Regions from separate parts of the Rummeliibacillus sp. GQ308 genome, predicted to be linked through region 1. Evidence: riboswitches for the same ligand, from Rfam matches in the RefSeq annotation. Region 1 holds a riboswitch; each other region holds the start of a gene.
The links. Region 1 has a riboswitch for S-adenosylmethionine ahead of AC6CHJ_RS07300 (methionine ABC transporter ATP-binding protein). Riboswitches for the same ligand answer to the same signal wherever they lie in the genome.

Region 2: another riboswitch for S-adenosylmethionine. It lies ahead of AC6CHJ_RS13105 (LLM class flavin-dependent oxidoreductase); the one in region 1 lies ahead of AC6CHJ_RS07300 (methionine ABC transporter ATP-binding protein).
Region 3: another riboswitch for S-adenosylmethionine. It lies ahead of metK (methionine adenosyltransferase); the one in region 1 lies ahead of AC6CHJ_RS07300 (methionine ABC transporter ATP-binding protein).
Region 4: another riboswitch for S-adenosylmethionine. It lies ahead of AC6CHJ_RS07980 (5-methyltetrahydropteroyltriglutamate--homocysteine S-methyltransferase); the one in region 1 lies ahead of AC6CHJ_RS07300 (methionine ABC transporter ATP-binding protein).

What each region holds. Positions count from the first base shown of each region.
Region 1 is NZ_JCAXDQ010000001.1:1,473,251-1,478,096, forward strand. It holds gene AC6CHJ_RS07285 (alkaline phosphatase) at 1-525, opposite strand, end outside; gene AC6CHJ_RS07290 (PA2928 family protein) at 991-2,316, shown strand; gene AC6CHJ_RS07295 (hypothetical protein) at 2,448-2,708, opposite strand; SAM riboswitch class I at 2,950-3,050, shown strand; SAM riboswitch class I at 3,194-3,296, shown strand; gene AC6CHJ_RS07300 (methionine ABC transporter ATP-binding protein) at 3,393-4,424, shown strand; gene AC6CHJ_RS07305 (methionine ABC transporter permease) at 4,414-4,846, shown strand, end outside.
Region 2 is NZ_JCAXDQ010000003.1:156,098-160,943, reverse strand. It holds gene AC6CHJ_RS13120 (DEAD/DEAH box helicase) at 1-992, shown strand, start outside; gene AC6CHJ_RS13115 (hypothetical protein) at 1,173-1,436, shown strand; gene AC6CHJ_RS13110 (SDR family oxidoreductase) at 2,252-3,013, opposite strand; SAM riboswitch class I at 3,273-3,386, shown strand; gene AC6CHJ_RS13105 (LLM class flavin-dependent oxidoreductase) at 3,479-4,558, shown strand; gene AC6CHJ_RS13100 (ATP-grasp domain-containing protein) at 4,551-4,846, shown strand, end outside.
Region 3 is NZ_JCAXDQ010000001.1:2,182,424-2,187,269, reverse strand. It holds gene ytkD (RNA deprotection pyrophosphohydrolase) at 1-186, shown strand, start outside; gene AC6CHJ_RS10945 (alpha/beta hydrolase family protein) at 170-949, shown strand; gene AC6CHJ_RS10940 (hypothetical protein) at 967-1,422, shown strand; gene pckA (phosphoenolpyruvate carboxykinase (ATP)) at 1,516-3,102, opposite strand; SAM riboswitch class I at 3,381-3,498, shown strand; gene metK (methionine adenosyltransferase) at 3,746-4,846, shown strand, end outside.
Region 4 is NZ_JCAXDQ010000001.1:1,609,082-1,613,927, forward strand. It holds gene AC6CHJ_RS07975 (PH domain-containing protein) at 90-503, shown strand; gene AC6CHJ_RS07980 (5-methyltetrahydropteroyltriglutamate--homocysteine S-methyltransferase) at 555-1,658, opposite strand; SAM riboswitch class I at 1,788-1,888, opposite strand; gene AC6CHJ_RS07985 (nucleoside triphosphate pyrophosphohydrolase) at 1,982-2,317, opposite strand; gene AC6CHJ_RS07990 (YczO family protein) at 2,565-2,780, shown strand; gene AC6CHJ_RS07995 (DUF4352 domain-containing protein) at 3,073-4,122, shown strand; gene AC6CHJ_RS08000 (superoxide dismutase family protein) at 4,464-4,846, opposite strand, start outside.

The DNA of each region.
Region 1 (4,846 bases):
ATCAAAGTAATCATCTGCAATACCGTTCATATTCTTACGGCTTTCATCATGGGCTCCGAAAGCAGCGGGAGTAGCATGTGTAATTTCAGAAGTAGCAACTAAACCAGTTGCCTTACCCATTTCTTTTGCTGATTCGAGGACTGTTTTCACATCTTTCTTATTATTATCGACTGCTATTGCATTATTGTACGTTTTTACCCCTGCTGACATAGCCGTTGCTGCAGAAGCAGAGTCGGTTACATTTTGTAACGGATCTTCTGGGTAAGTCATTTGTTGACCAACTAAGTACCTGTCAAATGATGTTTGGTTTTTAAACTTTGAGTTTGAAGAATTTTTCAAATACCGGTACGCGGAAGTATATGAGTTCCCCATACCATCACCGATTAGGAAAATGACATTTTTAGGCGTTGTTTTCTTGGAAGAACTTTTTGCCTCTGCCTCTGAACCAGCAATAGTAAAGCTGCTAAGTGCTAGAGTAGATACGGCTGCAATCGAGATTAGCTTTTTTGATAAGAATGATTTCATCAATAACATTTCCTCCTTTATTTGGTCTAACTATACTTTAATCAACTATTATTAAGCAGATATTGATAGAAAGATAAGATATTGTAAAGAAGGGGTATTTTGGTTAAAAAATTGTTGCGAAGGTCTATTTTAATAGAGATCCAGACTAAATAATTTTTAACGCTATAAAAAAGTAACTTAAGTATTGACTGAAAAATATAGAAGTTTATTTGAGTTAGAGGGTTTAATTAAGTATATGAATAATAAGTTATTCAAATCGCGATTAATAAGATGTTCTTAGGCGATTTATAGGTGACATTTAATTAATTGCTGAACGATTTTTGTGAGGACAGGATGTTGAAACTAGGGCTTCTGGAAATGTTAGAGGATGGTGAGGCAAATCTTGAGCCTTGAACATGTGAAAACTGTGAGAAATAGGAAGAGAATGATATAATTAAGTAAAATATTAATTAAAAGGATTGAAAAATGGATATAATAACAAATTTTTTTGAAAAGTGGCTAATGCTGCTAAACTTTAATTCTAATATAATACATAATACGGCTCTAATCTTACTCTACCTCCGTTTATTATATTTGCCTATCAAGATGATTTATATAGTAGCGAAGAAGAGAAACGAAGAAACTGAGCCTTTTTCAATAATTAAGATTTTTAAAAAATTAATTATTGTACTGTTCTTTAATTTTCTACTTGGTTCGGCCTTACTCAAGTTCCTGCAGCCAAATTATCTAGCCAATTGGATACCAACAGGTTGGCGGTCTGATTACATTCTGTTAACAGTGATTGCTGCCTTAGTTATCCTATCATTATTTATTTTTATACCTCGCCAAATTTATCAATTGAAGAAAAAAGAACAATCCCTAGGTAAAATGTTCTTGAAATTCAGCTCGTTTTTAATAACGGTGTTTTTCGTTTTTTCATGCCTGTTATGGGGGTTTAATGGACTTTTCGCACCCAAAAGAATTGAACTAGAATCACCTGTTGTACTCTTCGATTTAAAAGAAAAGCCAATATCCGTCGTTAAAATAAGTAAAACTACACCCAATGGAACAGAAAATGGAATAACCACCAACTTCAAAGGCTTCTTAATGAGTGCTATTGATCTTCATACTGGTAAAAAGCTGTGGAGTAGGATCTCTACTTGGCAAGAATACTTAGTAGGAGAGACTAGCGAGGGACTGTTGGTGTTAAATAATAAAAAGAAAACCCTTTATTTTATAGATCCAAAAACAGGGAAAAAGCAAGCAGACGAAAAAGACTTTCTGAATAAATTCCCTGTATTAGAAGATAATTTAAGCTACATGTATACTGACTATTCTATTAAAGGTCTAAATAAAGTCTATCTTTACGGCTTAGATGGTCGTTATTTTAAGTTAAATTTAGCTACGAACGAAATAAAAGAAGATCCGAGTTATGCTGATAAAATACGTACTTTACCAGTAGGATGGGATGAGAGTGTAGCAGGTGTTGAAAAACGAAGCGAGAAAATAAAAAAACTTTACCCCGAGCTAATGGGCGTAAGGCTAGTTGAAAGTAAGCCTGTTGAAAAGCAGCTCATTGTTTATCAGAAAAAGCGCAACGATAATCGGCAGACCTTAGCCTTGCTTGATCTTACAAAACGAGACTTGATTTGGGAGCAACTTTTAGATGCTCCACTTGAAAATGCCACCACTTCATTAGAAGTATTCGCTGACACAAAGTTTGTCTATGCTTGGACGGGACGTTATCAATATAAAATCAACAAAGAAACAGGGAAAGTAGTGTATCAGTATGATTATAAGCTTGGAAAATAATTAATAAACGAAACTACTAAAGTCTCTTTCTTGTACTTTGTTTACTATAAACTATCTATAAAAGCCGATGAAATTCTACTTAGCTGTAAAATTTCATCGGCTTTTAAATTGGAAAGAGTATTTTTCCTCTTTTATTTGTAAATTTCATATCCACTAGTAATCAAAAAAGAAAATAAACATAAACCTAAACAACCCAATGCAACACCCATAAAAATAAATGTTACTGGAAAATTTTTATTCATTGATCGGAAGAAATTAAATAAGGTAATGACTAAACAAATGATAAAGAAAGAAGTCCAATAAGGTAGCAAGGTACGAGTAGGACCTAAAATAAAAAAGTTAAGAAGAAATACAAAGCTTACAAGCAAAAAAACAGTCAGTATTTTTTTCATAGAATTACTCCTTTGTAAAATATGGGTAATAACATTTTATCAAAATTTTCTAAAATATATAATGTTTATTAGATAAATAATCATTGAAAATAGATAAAAATAATAAATATATAAACCTCGTTAATCTATGTTAATAATAAAAGAAACAGCAATAAGAAAAATAAAAATCTTTTAAAATATTATTTTATATTGACAATTCAAAAATGACCATGTATAGTAAAAATCAATCAAATAATCATTTTTCTTATCCAGAGAAGCGGAGGGACTGGCCCTGTGAAGCTTCGGCAACGGACATATGCACCGTGCCAATTCCAGCAAGCGATTAAGCTTGGAAGATAAGAACACGTATTTGTACATATGAAGCCATATGTCTTTGTGTCCTTCTTCTTCCATGGAGAAGGATTTTTTTATGGCAAAATTAATTTGAAAGGGGGAATTAAAAACACAGTTTAGCAGATGTACCACTTATACTTAATTAAATATTGCTCTTATCAAGAGAGGTGGAGGGACTGGCCCTTTGAAACCTCGGCAGCGGACATTTTTGCACCGTGCCAATTCCAGCAAGCGATTAAGCTTGGAAGATAAGAAGACGTTACCGTACATATGAAGTCATATGTCTTACTGTCCTTCTTCTTCCATGGAGAAGGACTTTTTTGTTGAAAAAATCGGAAGGAGATTGAACGGATGATAGAATTCCAAAATGTTTCTAAAGTGTATAACAGCGGAGGAAAGGAGATACGTGCATTAAATTCGATTAATTTAAAAGTTAATAAAGGTGAAATATTTGGCGTAGTCGGCTTCAGTGGTGCAGGAAAAAGCTCCTTAATTCGTTGTGTAAATTCACTAGAAAAACCTACTTCCGGAAAAGTCATAGTAGACGGTCATGACTTAACAACCATTAGCAAAAAGCGAATTCGCGAAGTAAAGAAAAGCATTGGTATGGTATTTCAACACTTTAATTTGCTCAATTCCAAAACAGTATATGCAAATGTAGCGATGCCGCTCATTTTAAGTAAAGTTCCTAAGGATCAAATCAAACAAAGGGTTTCAGAATTACTTGAATTCGTTGGTTTAGGTGACAAAGCTCAAGTCTATCCTGATCAACTATCCGGCGGCCAGAAACAACGCGTAGGCATAGCGCGCGCTTTAGCAACACAGCCTTCAATTCTACTTTGTGATGAAGCGACCTCTGCTCTAGATCCACAGACAACTGGTTCCATATTGGAACTCTTGAAGAAGATTAACAAAGAGTATGGGATTACGATTTTAATGATCACGCATGAAATGGCTGTCATTCGAGAAATATGCGACAGAGTGGCAGTGATGGAAGCGGGGAAAGTGATAGAAGAAGGAACAGTATTTGATATCTTTTCCGCGCCGAAAACTAACACTGCTCAAAACTTTGTTAGTACCGTAATGCATGATCAAATTCCACCATCAATACTCAATATGATGGAACGCAAGCAAGCACTAAATCATATTTTCCATATTACGTTTGTCGGCGAGTCTACAGGAAGTCCTTTTTTATCACAGTTATCTAAAATTCTCGATGTGGAAATCAATGTGCTATTCGGCAATATTACCGAACTGCAAGGTATTCCTTTTGGCAAACTGATTGTTGAAATCCAAGGAGCCGATACGGAAGTGAAACGAGCATTATCATATATGCAAGCTCAACAAATTCTTTACAAGGAAGTGGTAGCACATGCTAGTTAATTCTGAACAAATTATTGAAGCGCTAATTCAAACTATTCAAATGGTTGGTTTTTCATTTATCTTTTCAATCATTATCGGCCTTCCGCTAGGCATCCTGTTATTTGTCACTCGTAAAGGACAGATCATTGAGAACCTTCCAGTATTCACGGTTTTAAATGCAGTGATCAATGTTTTCCGATCTGTGCCCTTTATTATTTTGCTCGTAGCCATCATCCCAGTTACCCGGCTCATTGTCGGAACATCTATTGGAACATCTGCAGCTATTGTTCCACTAGTCTTCTACGCAGGCCCTTACATTGCTCGATTAGTTGAAAGCTCGCTACTAGAGGTTGATAAAGGTGTTTTAGAGGCGGCAGATGCTATGGGGGCTACTCCATTTCAGACAATTTTCAGGTTTTTACTGCCTGAGGCTCTTAGTTCAC
Region 2 (4,846 bases), on a different contig from region 1:
AAAATCGAATTGGTCGAATCCCGCATCTTATTGATTTTATTGAGCAGCAATCAATTGATCCTGAATTAATAGTAGCTTATTCCGATACGTATTATAATTTTTTATTGAAAATGAAGGAATCAATCAAACCACTCTCTGAATATGAGTTGTCTGTTTTAAAAATGTTTTCAAAAGAATTCTTGAATGGCAAACGTATGCATGAAGTCATCTTAATAGAAGCTTTGTTAAAGGAGAAATCAATCTCTAAAACAGTGTACATTCAGATACTAAGAGACTTTGGTACGTATGTTGATAATGAGACGATTCGATCTGTTGAAAATATGTTTTCTTTAAAATTTCATACTCAAGGTGATGCCAAAAAGTATGGAATCAAGCCTATTATAGAATTCACTAATGAGAGCTATTATTTTAATGAGCAATTCCAAGATTGTTTAGATAACTCAGACGCTCTGAAAAATTATATTCAGGATATTATAAGATGTGCTTATGAAAAGAACAAAAAGTATGATAAAACACAACCATTGACCTTATTTGAAAAGTACTCTCGTAGAGATGCCTGTCGATTATTAAATTGGCATCATGATGATTCTTCGACTATTTATGGATATCGTACAAAACATAAAACTTGTCCAATCTTTGTTACTTATCATAAAAAAGATGAGATTGAGATAAGCCAAGCGTATGGAGATGAATTTTTAGCGCGCGATTTATTTAGATGGTTCACTCGGAATCGTTTGACTTTAAATTCAAATGAAGTGAAAAATATTTTATCTTATAAAGAAACTGAAATGAAAATTCATCTATTCATTAAGAAAGATGATGGGGAAGGATCAGATTTCTATTACCTTGGTGTAGTAGAGATTAATAAAGAGAGTGCTGAAAATAAAACAATGCCAGATGGAAAAGGAAATAATTTGTCAGTAGTTACAATGAATTTAGTATTAGAGCAACCGGTCCAATATGATGTTTATCATTACTTAGTAGAAGAATAATTTGCCATGCTATTTATTAGTAATAATCTCCAATTCAAACTGTTTTCTGAAATAAAAAGGCAGAGCGCATGCTAGTAATTTTCATGTATTAAATTCATGCTATTAAAGCATGGTAATCTAAATTTTAGGAAGCAAGAAATTCTTTCATGGGAAAACTCATTACAACGGATGTCGAATGTGATGCGGGATAAAGATATTCCGGAAGAAGCCACGGTTGCGATTGAGTTTAAAATTCCTAATACTTTCAAGCGTGTTGATTTTATTATTGCAGGGAATGATGGCTCAGAGGATCATGTGGTGATTGGTGAGCTTAAGCAATGGTCGGAAGTGCAAAAAGTTGAAAGGAAAGAGGCAAGTGTGAAAACAGCTTTAGGAGGTGGCCTCCGTGAAGTAGCGCATCCATCCTATCAAGTAGAAATGTTCAATTACAAAACATACATTTAAAACCATGTGCCTATTTACATAATTACCGCAAGATTGAGAACGATGAATTAACTGATTCAATTATTCAATTTATGACTCTTATTTAAAGAAGGTGCCATTTCCAGGATAATCCAATGCATGCGAAGCCATTTTATAAAGAACGGACTTATCGGATGTGGTCAAATTGTAGTAATGCTTGCGGATGTGTTGTTCCACTTACTCGTCCATTTCTTGTATAGTTGTAAAAGATGTATAAGGTGCTAAATATTCAAAACGTGCCATGTTTTCTCCTTCTTTCAGCTTTTATAAAGTAAATAGAAGAAAGTAGAGAAAAGGGGACAAAAAATAAAAAATATTTTTGTTTACAATATAAAGAAGAATGTACAACAATTTGTTGTACACTCCTCAATTTAATGTGTGAGATGCGAATTTATTTTACATAAGATGATAATCTGAATGGGATGAGATGGTATTTGAATGAATGGGTTGACATTGTTTATCCATTTTTTTAATGTTTTGTGCAAGAGCGTTATCACGACCACGTATTTTATTAGATACTGCTTTAATTCTTACAAAATCATTCACTACATATTGAATGCGATTAGATAATGCTTCTACAGTAGCAACTATTTTTGTTTTCGCTAGAGCATCTTGTTTGCCGTGCTGTTTACCGCTCTTTTGTTATTGTGTATCTCACACATTAGTATTCTATGAAGTAAACGGTTTTTGATCTGTACTCATGTCCGTGATTCTTAAAATACTTTGAATTGGTTTACCACTATTACAGAAAAAAACTCGCCGATTGCGGCGAGTTTTTCTTTTTTAATTCAAGCATGTTATTCAATAGTATGTTTCATGGCATTATACATATTGGCTACGTGCTCATCTGACTTATCTCGTGGCATGCGGAGTCGTTCAACGGAAGAGCCGTACCCTATTTCTTGTTTGCCTTCTTGTAAGCCTTTGAAAATGCCATCTGCAAATTCGTCTAATGGCTCTCCATTTGTATGCAGTCCGGCTCCGCCTAGGTCTGTGTTGACTGCTGGAGGGGCAACTTCAATCACTTCTACACCTGTTTCGGCAAGCTGGTGACGCAAGCTCATCGTAAAGGAGTGGAATGCTGCTTTTGTAGCTGAATAGATTGGCGCGATAACCATCGGGGTAAAAGCTAACCCAGATGTAATGTTAATAAAAGTGGCTTCTTCTTTTTTAGCGAAATAGGGTGCAAAAAGCATCGTTATATGGAATGGCGCTTCAATGTTGGTCGTAATTTCTTGATTGAAATAAGCCCAATCGTTCTTTGCATCTGCTTTTAATATGTTAAAACGTTGTTGCATTCCTGCGTTGTTCACTAACACATTCACTTCGGGATAGTTTTCTGTTACCCATTCGAATAGGGAAATGCGCTCAGATTCACTGCTTACATCGCTTTGATGAATGATCAGCTCTGGAAATTTTTCTTTTGCCTGCTGAAGAACATTTTCTCTCCGTCCTGTAACGATCACTTTGTTTCCTGCTTTTAAAAATCTTTCTGCAAAAGCTAAGCCAATTCCAGAACTTCCGCCTGTGATAAGGATTGTATTTCCTGAAAGTTTCAATGTTATTCCTCTTTTCTAATAGCATGTGGTTCTGATAAAAATACAGGATGCTGTACTGACAATTTTTCAGTAGCCCATGGTAGTATATCCTAATACTACCCACTAACTATAGGGATTAACATCGTTCAAATGCTTAGAAATAATAATAAACCTCCTTTTCTTATTAACTTAGTTAGGATTAATGGCATAATCTATTGACAATGGTTCATATTATGGGTAATATTCATTTTAAGTTGAAATTCCAAAAATCAAATAATTCGATCTATCCAGAGAGGTGGAGGGACATGGCCCTTTGAAACCTCAGCAACAGGTTCTGCTAATGTAGTAGAATACTGTGCTAATTCCATCAGGCATATAGCTTGGAAGATAGGAGAAGACAAACTTGTTTTGTTAGAAGTCTCTTTCCCTATCTCGGGAGGAGACTTTTTTATTTGTATATATAGCAGGAGGAAAAGGAGTGGAGAAATGAAGTACGGTTTTTGGTTGCCTATTTTTGGTGGTTGGTTGAGAAATGTAAAGGAAGAAAATATGCCACCCACGTATGAGTATGCGAAAACAATCATTCAATCAGCAGAAAAGTGGGGATATGATACAACATTAATCGCAGAACTATATTTAAATGATATTAAAGGCACTGACAAAGATTCGTTAGAGGCATGGTCTACGGCGGCAGCTTTGGCAGCAGTAACAGAAAAAATTGAGATCATGGCAGCCGTTCGCCCCGTATTTCATAATCCTGCTGTAACTGCGAAAATGGCGGCAACTATTGACCATATTAGCAAGGGGCGTTTCACATTAAATGTAGTTTCGGGTTGGTGGGCTGAAGAGGCGAAGCAATATGGCGGCGATTTTACTGAACATGACCAGCGCTATGATAGAACGGCAGAGTTTATTGAAATTTTGAAAGGCTTATGGACGGAAGATACATTTTCATATCAGGGGAAGTTTTATCAAATAGATCAGGCAAAGCTTTCGCCTAAACCAGTGCAACGTCCTCATCCGATTTTATATGCTGGCGGTGAAAGTGAAAAAGGCAAACAGATCATTTCATCATTGTGTGATGCTTATGTCATTCATGGTCATACAGTGGAGGAAGCGAAGGCTAAGATTTCTGATATGAAGACGCGTAGAGAAGAAGCTGGTCGTGAGCCCTTTAAAACCATTGGAATGGCAGCCTATGTGATTTGCCGTGATACGGAGGAAGAAGCGCAGGAAGAGTTAAAACGAATTACAACGGTGAGCAATCTAAGTGGATATGCAGGCTTTAAAGACTTTACATCTAAGTCAGAGCTTGAACATCAAATTCAGTTACAGGATTATTCAGTATCTAATCGCGGAATCCGACCGAATTTAGTTGGCACACCTGAGCACATTGCAAATCAAATTATAGCCTTTGAGGAAGCTGGAGTTGATTTACTATTATTACAATGTTCTCCACAGCTAGAGGAACTAGAACGCTTTTCGAAACAGGTTATGCCGAAAGTGGAAGAATTAAAGTCCATAATCATAGAAAACAAAAGCAGGGGGCAGGAATATCATGTCTAAAATATACGTAATTCATGAGAATAGTGAATGGACAGAACATCTATTTAAAAGATTAGAAGAGTTAGAACTTCCTTATGAAGATTGGAATCTTGTAAGAGGGACAGTTGATCTTACGTCTGTTCCACCTGAAGGGATTTTTTACAATCGCATGAGTGCTTCATCTCATACACGAGGCAACCGCTTTGCTCCAGAGTTAACAAGTGCTGTTCTCTCTTGGTTGGAGCACCATGGCAGAGTAGTGATCAATGGAAGCCGTGCCCTTCAGCTAGAGGTAAGTAAGGTCTTACA
Region 3 (4,846 bases), 710 kb from region 1:
ACGAAGGCGGTATTTATAGCCTCTGTCCAAGCAATCGAACAAAATCACCAGTATAAAGAAACAGCTGGCACATGTCTGTTGGATGATGAAGAATTAGATCACTGTAACAATCTAAGTTTTTATATGAAAGATGCAGGGATGAAAAAAATGTTAGAGAAGGTGAGTGAACGTGAATATCAATGGTGATATCCATTACATGAGGGATTATCCATCGCCCAATCCAAATGTCAAACTTGCCGAGATTACATATTGGTCGGAAGGTTTAAAAGTGAAAGGGCTTCTTGCTACGCCTATACAAAATCCAAAGAGTGAAGGAATCCTATATTTGCGAGGTGGGATTCAAAATGTAGGGATGGTACGTCCTGCTCGCATTACACAGCTTGCGGCAAATGGCTTTGTCGTATTCGCGCCGTATTATAGAGGTGTACGCGGTGGTGAAGGAAAGGATATGTTTGCTGGCGAAGACCGCTTTGATGCAGTAAATGCTATCGAAGTGCTGAAGCGTTTCTGTGACAGTGAGAGAATTCATTTGTTCGCATTTTCTAGAGGTGGGCTTATGGCTCTTTGGACTGGTATTATTCGAAATGACATCACGTCCATTGTTACATGGGGAGGCGTCTCTAACATTGAGTACACATACGAAGAACGGGTTGATATGCGTCGGATGATGAAACGCGTATTCGGAGGTTCTCCTATGACCAATCCAGCTGCATATGAAGAGCGGACGCCGTTAGACCGAATAAAAGAAATTAATGCTTCTGTCTTAATTATTCATGGGATGAAAGATGACAATGTGAGTTTTAAGCATGCTGAACTACTTGAAGAGCGCTTAAAGGAATTAAATAAAAGAGTTGAAACCTGGTATTATCCCGAATTCACTCATTACTTCCCTGGTGTAGCCAATCGCAATGTCCTCCGAGGGGCATGCCAATGGATGAAACTACAATAAAATAAGTAGGTGAAAAGATGGGTTATCTTAAAGCGACAAATGATGTAAGGCATAAAAGTGATACCTTGCCGTTTAAAAAACGCTATCCTTTCTGGCAGGAATTATGGGAGGCTTATTCTGGACCCTATAATGAGCTGCAGGTGCAAAATTGGAAGGAAGAAAGCAAGGCAATTCAAGAACTGGAACAATTCAGTTTTAGTTCACAGGATGAAGGCTTAGTAAAAATTCAGCGTGTCACCTTAAATGATAAAATAAGAGATTATTTTATTCACCACTCAGCCGATTCAAAAGAACAGTTAAAATGGTTTTCTATTCTGTTCCATGATGATCATGGAATAGAAGGCATAGAAATAAGAAATTATGCAGAAGAGATTTTCTTTAATCAACTAACGAGAGAAGATGCCGAACCTATTCTTGAGATGTTTAAGAAATACGATACAGAAGCAGAATTTTTTCCAGATGACACAGATTAAAAAACCAAAAATCCCCGGCTAGCCTTTTGGCCTGTCGGGGATTTTTTTGCGATTTGGATTTACTTATAGGTTGTAAGCGATAAGTTGTAGCAATTAAACGATTGGCGCGCCTTTTTCAGAAATATCTTTTGAAATGACGCCGAATTTTTTAAAGTTTTCATGGAACATGCCAGCAAGTTCTTTAGCTTTTTGATCATAAGCATCTTTATCCGCCCATGCATTACGCGGATTTAAAACTTCTGTTGGCACGCCTTCGATTTGTGTAGGCATAGATAGACCAAAGAATGGATCTTGCTCTGTGAATACATTGTCTAGCTTGCCGTCGATTGCAGCGCGAACCATTGTACGAGTATAAGAAAGTTTCATACGGCTGCCTTCACCATAGCTGCCGCCAGTCCAGCCTGTATTAACTAAGAATACATTAGCTTCATGAGCATCGATTTTCTCACCCAACATTTCTGCGTATACAGAAGCATGTAGTGGGAAGAATGGAGCGCCAAAGCATGTAGAGAATACTGGTTCTGGTTCTACGACACCGCGTTCTGTTCCAGGAATTTTGGAAGTGAAGCCAGATAAGAAATGATACATCGCTTGCTCTTTCGTTAATTTACTGATTGGAGGCAATACGCCAAACGCATCAGCTGTTAAGAAAATAATTGTTTTAGGGTGACCACCAACAGATGGACTTGCAATATTTTCGATATTTTGGATTGGGTATGCAGCACGTGTATTTTGAGTTAATGTAGTATCATCATAGTCAGGTATGCGTGTTTCTGGATCGATTGTTACATTCTCAAGCACTGTGCCAAATTTGATAGCATTATAGATTTCTGGTTCTTTTTCAGCAGAAAGGTTGACTGTTTTCGCGTAGCAGCCTCCTTCTATATTGAATACTCCATTGTCTGACCAGCCGTGCTCATCATCACCAATTAATTTGCGATTGCTGTCAGCAGATAAAGTCGTTTTACCTGTACCGGATAGGCCGAAGAATAATGCTACATCGCCTGATTCACCAACATTTGCAGAGCAGTGCATAGACAGAATACCTTGTTGTGGTAATAGGTAATTCATAATGCCGAAGATTGATTTTTTCATTTCGCCAGCATATTCTGTGCCGCCGATTAAAATAATGCGTTTTTCTAGAGATACGAGAATGAATGTTTCAGAAGATGTTCCGTCTACTGCTGGATCAGCTTTAAAGGTAGGAGCAGAAACAATAGTGAAATCTGCTTCATGTTCTTCTAATTCTTCAGCTGTAGGGCGGATGAATAATTGATGTGCAAATAAATTATGCCATGCGAATTCGTTCACAACACGAATGCCAAGACGGGATGAAGGGTCAGCACCCGCAAATCCTTTGAAAACAAAAATTTCTTCTTTTTCTTTTAAATAGTCTACTACTTTCGTATATAATGAATCGAAAACTTCTGAAGAAATAGGTTGATTGATTTTACCCCAATCAATTTTGTCTTTAGAGGATTCTTCTTCTACCATAAATTTATCTTTAGGAGAACGTCCTGTATATTTGCCAGTTACTGCGCGAACAGCACCATCTACCGTTAAGATTGCTTCTCCACGTGAAGTTGCTTTTTCCACTAATTGTGGAACTGAAAGCTGTTCTAAAATATTGCGCCCTTGTAATAAATCATTCAGTTCATTCGCAATTTCTACTGAATTCATCTGTGTACGTACCATCCTTTTTATATTATTACCCTTGCTAAGTGGGTGAGTATTAATCATTTCGAGAATTAGTATAACACATTAAGCGTATTAGTCTATACTAATAACTCGTTATTTTTTAAAAGTTTTCTATATAAATTAATTCATTAATTTACTTTACGAAAACGCTTAACTACATCACACAACAAAATTCATCAAAAATCAACTTTTTTCTTTATTTTTTATCGAAAATTTGACTTTCTTGTTCAATTCGCTTACTATATGCTATAGAACGGATACTCTTATCCCGAGCTGGTGGAGGGTCAGGCCCTAAGAAACCCGGCAACCTGCATTTTATCAAGTGGTAAATGCGCTGGTGCTAATCTGATGCAAGGAATATTCCTTGAACGATAAGAGTGAAAGGTGCTTACGAAACATATCCTTTCCTCATTGTGCGAATGAGCGAAAGGTTTTTTTGTGTAAAAATTGAGGCAAATTGATTTTGTTTCATATTAATATATAGCATGTATGTAAGGGCACTTTCTATATCCTCGTGTTTAAAAAGCAGCTAAAGCTTGGCGTTTAATCCATTTAAACGGACATGGGTAATGAGTACCGTATCACTTTCGAGAGGATCTCGTTGATTTAGGAGGAAACCAACCAAATGACTAACAGAAGATTATTTACTTCAGAAAGCGTAACAGAAGGACATCCAGATAAAATTTGTGACCAAATTTCGGATGCCATTTTAGATGCCATTATTGCAAAAGACCCGAATGCGCGAGTTGCATGTGAAACAACTGTCACAACAGGCCTTGTCCTTGTTGCAGGAGAAGTGACGACCTCAACATACGTTGACATCAAAGGAATTGTAAGAGATACAGTAGCTGAAATTGGTTACACACGCGGTAAATACGGTTTCGATGCAGAAAACCTAGCAGTACTTGTAGCAATTGGCGAACAATCACCTGATATTGCACAAGGTGTAGACCAAGCACTGGAAGCTCGTGAAGGAAAAATGTCAGATGCAGATATCGAAGCAATTGGTGCAGGGGACCAAGGGTTGATGTTCGGCTATGCTTGCAATGAAACACCTGAGTTAATGCCGCTTCCAATCAGCTTAGCGCACAAATTGGCACGTCGTTTAACAGAGGTTCGCAAGACAGGTCAACTTGCATACTTGCGTCCGGATGGAAAAACACAAGTAACAATTGAGTATGATGAAAACAACCATCCAGTACGTGTGGATACAATTGTTATCTCAACTCAACATGATGAAGATGTAACATTAGAACAAATTCAACAAGATCTTAAATCAACAGTAATCAATAATGTAGTGCCAGCTGAATTACTGGATGAAAACACAAAATACTTCATTAACCCAACAGGCCGCTTTGTAATAGGTGGACCAAAAGGGGATGCAGGTCTTACAGGACGCAAAATCATCGTTGACACATACGGTGGATATGCGCGTCATGGCGGCGGTGCATTCTCAGGGAAAGATGCAACAAAAGTGGACCGATCTGGAGCATATGCAGCACGTTATGTAGCTAAAAATATTGTAGCTGCAGGCTTAGCAGAGCGCGCAGAAGTTCAATTAGCATATGCGATCGGTGTAGCTCAGCCAGTTTCTATCTCTGTAGACACATTTGGTACAGGAAAGGTCACAGAAAGCGAATTAGTAGAAGCCGTGCGTGAGACATTTGATTTGCGTCCTGCAGGCATTATTAAAATGCTTGATCTTCGCCGTCCAATCTATAAACAA
Region 4 (4,846 bases), 140 kb from region 1:
ATGCGGGTCTGCATTTGATAAAGTAATATAAAGAATTAATTTCCATATATGAATGTTTTAAAAATAAATTAGCGAAAGGATTTAACAAGATGTATTACCCATCAAAAAAAGATTTATGGCAATACCCTTTATATTGGGGTACAATCATTGCTTGTTTCGCACCTATTGTTGCAGTAAGAGATTATGTAGTCCTTGTTTTTACTGTTCCGTTAGCAATTTTGCTCATATGGGGCTGGTTTTGTACAGGATATAAAGTTAATCAAAGCTACCTGATTATTCGAAGTGGCCCCTTCAAAAAGAAAGTTCCTATCAAAGAGATTAAATCAATTGCTAAAACCAAAAATTTGCTTGCTGCCCCTGCCCTTTCAATAGATCGATTGGAGATCATTTTTGACGCAGACAATAAAATGGCACTTGTATCTCCAAAGGAGCAGCTGCAATTTTTAGCTACTTTAAAAAGTATTAACCCTAAAATTGAATTAGACTCCAAGCTAGATCAGTAAATCATCTATTAATCAAAATAAGGAACAGCTTTACTAGCTGTTCCCACTCTCTTATCCCCAAATCTCTTTTGATATATCAACAATAAACTTTAATTTTGCCCATTGTTCTTCTTCCGTTAGAATATTACCATGATGAGTTGAAGCGAATCCACACTGTGGGCTGATACATAGCTGCTCGAGTGGTACAAATTGTGTTGCCTCTTCTACACGAGCTTTGATGTTTTCCTTGTCTTCCAACTCGCCGAATTTTGAAGTAAATACTCCCAGAACTACCTGCGGCCCGCCCTTTGGAATATAGGATAGTGGTGTGAAGTCGCCAGACCGATTGTCATCATATTCTAAGAAAAATCCGTCCACTATTTCATTTGCGAACAAAGTTGGAGCAATTTTAGCATAACTTCCTTCAAAAGCCCATTTTGAACGATAATTCCCGCGGCATAAATGTGTAGTTACTATTAAATCTTCCGGTTTGCCTTCTAACACTCCATTTGCTACCCGAAGCGCAAGGTTAATCAATTCTTCACGTGAATATCCACTGTCGTTAAATGGGATATTCTCAGCATTCAGTCCCGCAATATAGACATCATCCAACTGCAAATAACGACAACCTGCTTCATAGAAGGCCTGGATTGCATCCCGGTAAGTTTGGATAATATCACTCGCATATTCCTCGATATCTGGATAGATGTCAAGGTTTCTTATGCCAGCATTGAATAATTGGTTTGGGCTAGGTATCGTTTGTTTTGGAATTGCCCGATCTCCTACAATTTCTTTGAACTCTAGAAAATCTTGAATATGCGGATGATTTGAGTTGAAAGAAATCTTTCCGTTATTACGAACATCATATTTTTCTGTTTCTTCTCCTTTAAATTTGAAGCCGTGTTCTGGGATATATCCTTCAACACCGTTTAAATGTTCAAGAAAATCTGTATGCCAAAATCTACGTCGAAACTCACCATCAGTTACTGCTTGTAAACCAACATCAATCTGTTTATCCACCGCTTTTTTGATCTCTTCCGTCTCAATCTGATGTAATTGTTCTGCGGATATGTTACCTTCTTGATAGTCCTTACGTGCTTGGTGAATGCTTTCTGGTCTTAATAAACTACCTACATGATCAGCTCTAAATGGTGCTTTTACTAACGTCTTTGTCATCAAAATCTCTCCCTTAGTTTCATTTAGTTAATTGACTAATTGACTCCAACTCTTCTATCCTCTAAATAGAAAAAACCCTCTTCTCAATGAATAAGAAGAGGGTTGAAATACCATACGAAAAAAACGCTCCTCTTATCTGCTAGCTTTACGCTACTGGAATTGGCACAGTACTTTAATAGTCCGCTGCCGAGGCTTCAAAGGGCCAGTCCCTCCACCTCTCTGGATAAGAAAATCAACATATTAAGTTTGTATAAATATATAATAACGCAATAAACAGAATTGTCAATGTTTTTTAAAAATTTTTAAATTTGATTTTAAATCAACTATATATTCTCCTCATCTTGCACCTCAACCAAATAAATACCTTTTGAAAAACGTCCACTTTTTTCAGCTTTAGCTAAACGTGATTCTTCCAATTCTTTCAATGAAATATTATAAACTTCTAATGCTGTATGTATAAGTTCCAAAAGGTCTGCCAATTCTTCCTTCATCTCTTCCTTATTTTTTGCTTCTTGTACTTCATAGGCTTCCTCTATGAATTTTTGCTTCATTTTCTGTAGTAACTCTTGTTCACTCAATTGTTCAACTATACATTTTTTCCCTTTTCCTTCGATGATTTGCGGGATAAAATCTCGGACTAATTTATTGTAAATTGGCAATTTGTACTCACCTACCTCTGAGTATTTTAGTATAAATAGAGTTTTTAGTACTGTTTCCTTTTTCTCTATTTTACACTATTTTATAAGAAAAACTAGAATTTAGAAGTAATACATTTTATCCTTTATAGGAAACCATCAGCTGATCACCACTATTACCGATTACACACAAAAATTGCCGAATTCTGTTTAAAAAATGGTTTAACTTTTTGAATTGAGGCTATATGTAAAGTAAGAAAGGATGATGAAAATGAAAGAAAATGACAAAGCCGAAAATTTAAAAGAAGGACCATTGGATACACCAGATGAAGTAAAGTCTGATAAAGAAAGTATCTACGACAAAGACCCTGAAATGCAAACGGTTGATCCCATCCCAATGGAGGAGTTAAATCAACAAGTTGAAGATGAAAAACACAACCATCATACAAAGGATACCTCTTCAAGTGAAGAGCGCTATCCTGGCTAGGCTAGTGCTTCTCTATTACTCACATACATCCGTGCAAGACATGTATAAGAGACTTTCATGAGAGTGAAAGTCTCTTTTCTCAAGGGGCGGAATACGAACAAATACATACGGCAACTAGAAGAATCCATACCCTTTCACTGCTTATTTATAAGCATTTCACAAAAATTTTGCAGTTGAATACCTTAGAATGATGATTCTATTGTGAAAGATTGGTTACCATTTGGTTCAGCAAATTAAAAAGAAAACGGAGGGGTTTCCTATTAACAGAAAGAATTTGTGGCTGCTAAGCCTATTGGCTATTCTTACCTTTGCCTTAGCGGCATGTGGAAGCAGCAAAAAAACAAACAAATCTGGAAGCGAAGCGAGTGATATTGCGTTTAAAGTTAATTCTGGAGAATATGTAACAATTACCAAGTATGATGAAACCGATGAAAAAACATATCTCAAATTAAATGTGACAGTCCAAAATAAATCTAAAAATGAAATCCCAGTAAATTCTTCAAACTTTAGTTTATATGGTAGCAAAGATGATGAAAAAATTGACTCTGTCTATGTAAATCCACCGGATGAAGAATCTTTTAAAGAACTATCAGGAAGTATCTCTCCTGAGAAAAAAGCGAGTGGTGACCTCTTTTACCCTGTCAATAAAGAAGAAAAGTATGAGCTTCATTATCAACCGCGCATTTATGATGACAAAGGTGAGAAACATAAAGAGTTAGTAGTATCAGTGGATCCGTCGAAGTATAAAAATGATTCAGAGAATGCCAAGAAAGCTGTAGCAGCTTATGTTGATCAAGTTTTCTTAAGCAATGACAATCCAGATTTTAAATCCTTACTCACAAATGATGTCTTAGCAGACAGCCAAAAGTTTGATGAAGAACTTGCCAATCAATTGAAGGAAGGCTTTGGTGAGTTTACACCATCCATGCGTTTAGAAAAAATGTTTATTGAAAAATACCGAAACGCTTTAAATAAAAAAATTGAGCCTACTTATAAAATTGCTTATGGTGATTCAAAACAGGCTAAAGTAAATGTTAGCTTTAAAAATTTCGACACATCAGATCTTTATAAACAATCTCGAAAAGTAAGCGAACAATTTGCTAAGAAAAACCAAAATAAATATAGCTATAAAGAATATAAAAAAGCACAAGAAGATGCTTTAAATTACACATTTAGCCGTATTGATCAAATTATGAACAATACGAGTTTGAAAGATGATAGTCGTGAATATGCACTCATTTTAAAAGAAACAGATGGTAAATGGACAATTCAAAAGACAGACCAAGATATGAATAGCGAATACGATGATTTGCTTAAAGCATTCGTATTACAGACTTATTAAATAAAAAAAACCGCTTGAATGGTAAGATTCAAGCGGTTTTTATTTTGGTTAAATAAATATTCTTCTTTACGCAGAAGACTATTACTGATTTTTTTTATTGTTATCACCCATATTTTCTAGAAAAAGTTCTAATCCTTAACGGATAACACTAGATATAAGTAACTACACATTTTCTTCGACATCAAGACGCAACCAACCGACAGCTTATCATGGTCTCCGTTGTTGAAACAACATACTTAATCGTCTTTACTTATTGAGAATAATGAGCGACAGCTTGGAGGTGGCTTTGTCGCTCTCTCGTCTGGTAGTCAAAATGATATGGCCTTAGCTTTTTTAAGATGTTAATTATTTTTTTCAATTACTCCGCAAGCAATTCGTGCGCCTGAATTACCGCTCGGATCAGTTTTATAGTCATCTGCTTTTTCGTGAATAACAAACGCACTTCCATCCTTGTCAAACAATGTATTATGCGCTCCCTCTTTTAAGGTGAAGGCCTTGGTCGCAAAACCTACATCTACTGTTCCATCCTCTTCCACTTGTATATTTGGAAGATCGCCTAAATGATAACCTTTTGCGTTGTAGTATCCGTGAACTTTGTGAGTTGGATTAAAATGACTTCCTGCAGATTCGAATGTTGGTTTCTCACATATCCCTTTTTCATGAATATGGATCCCATGGTCTCCTGGTGGTAAACCCTGTAACTTCAAATCGATTTGTACGCCCT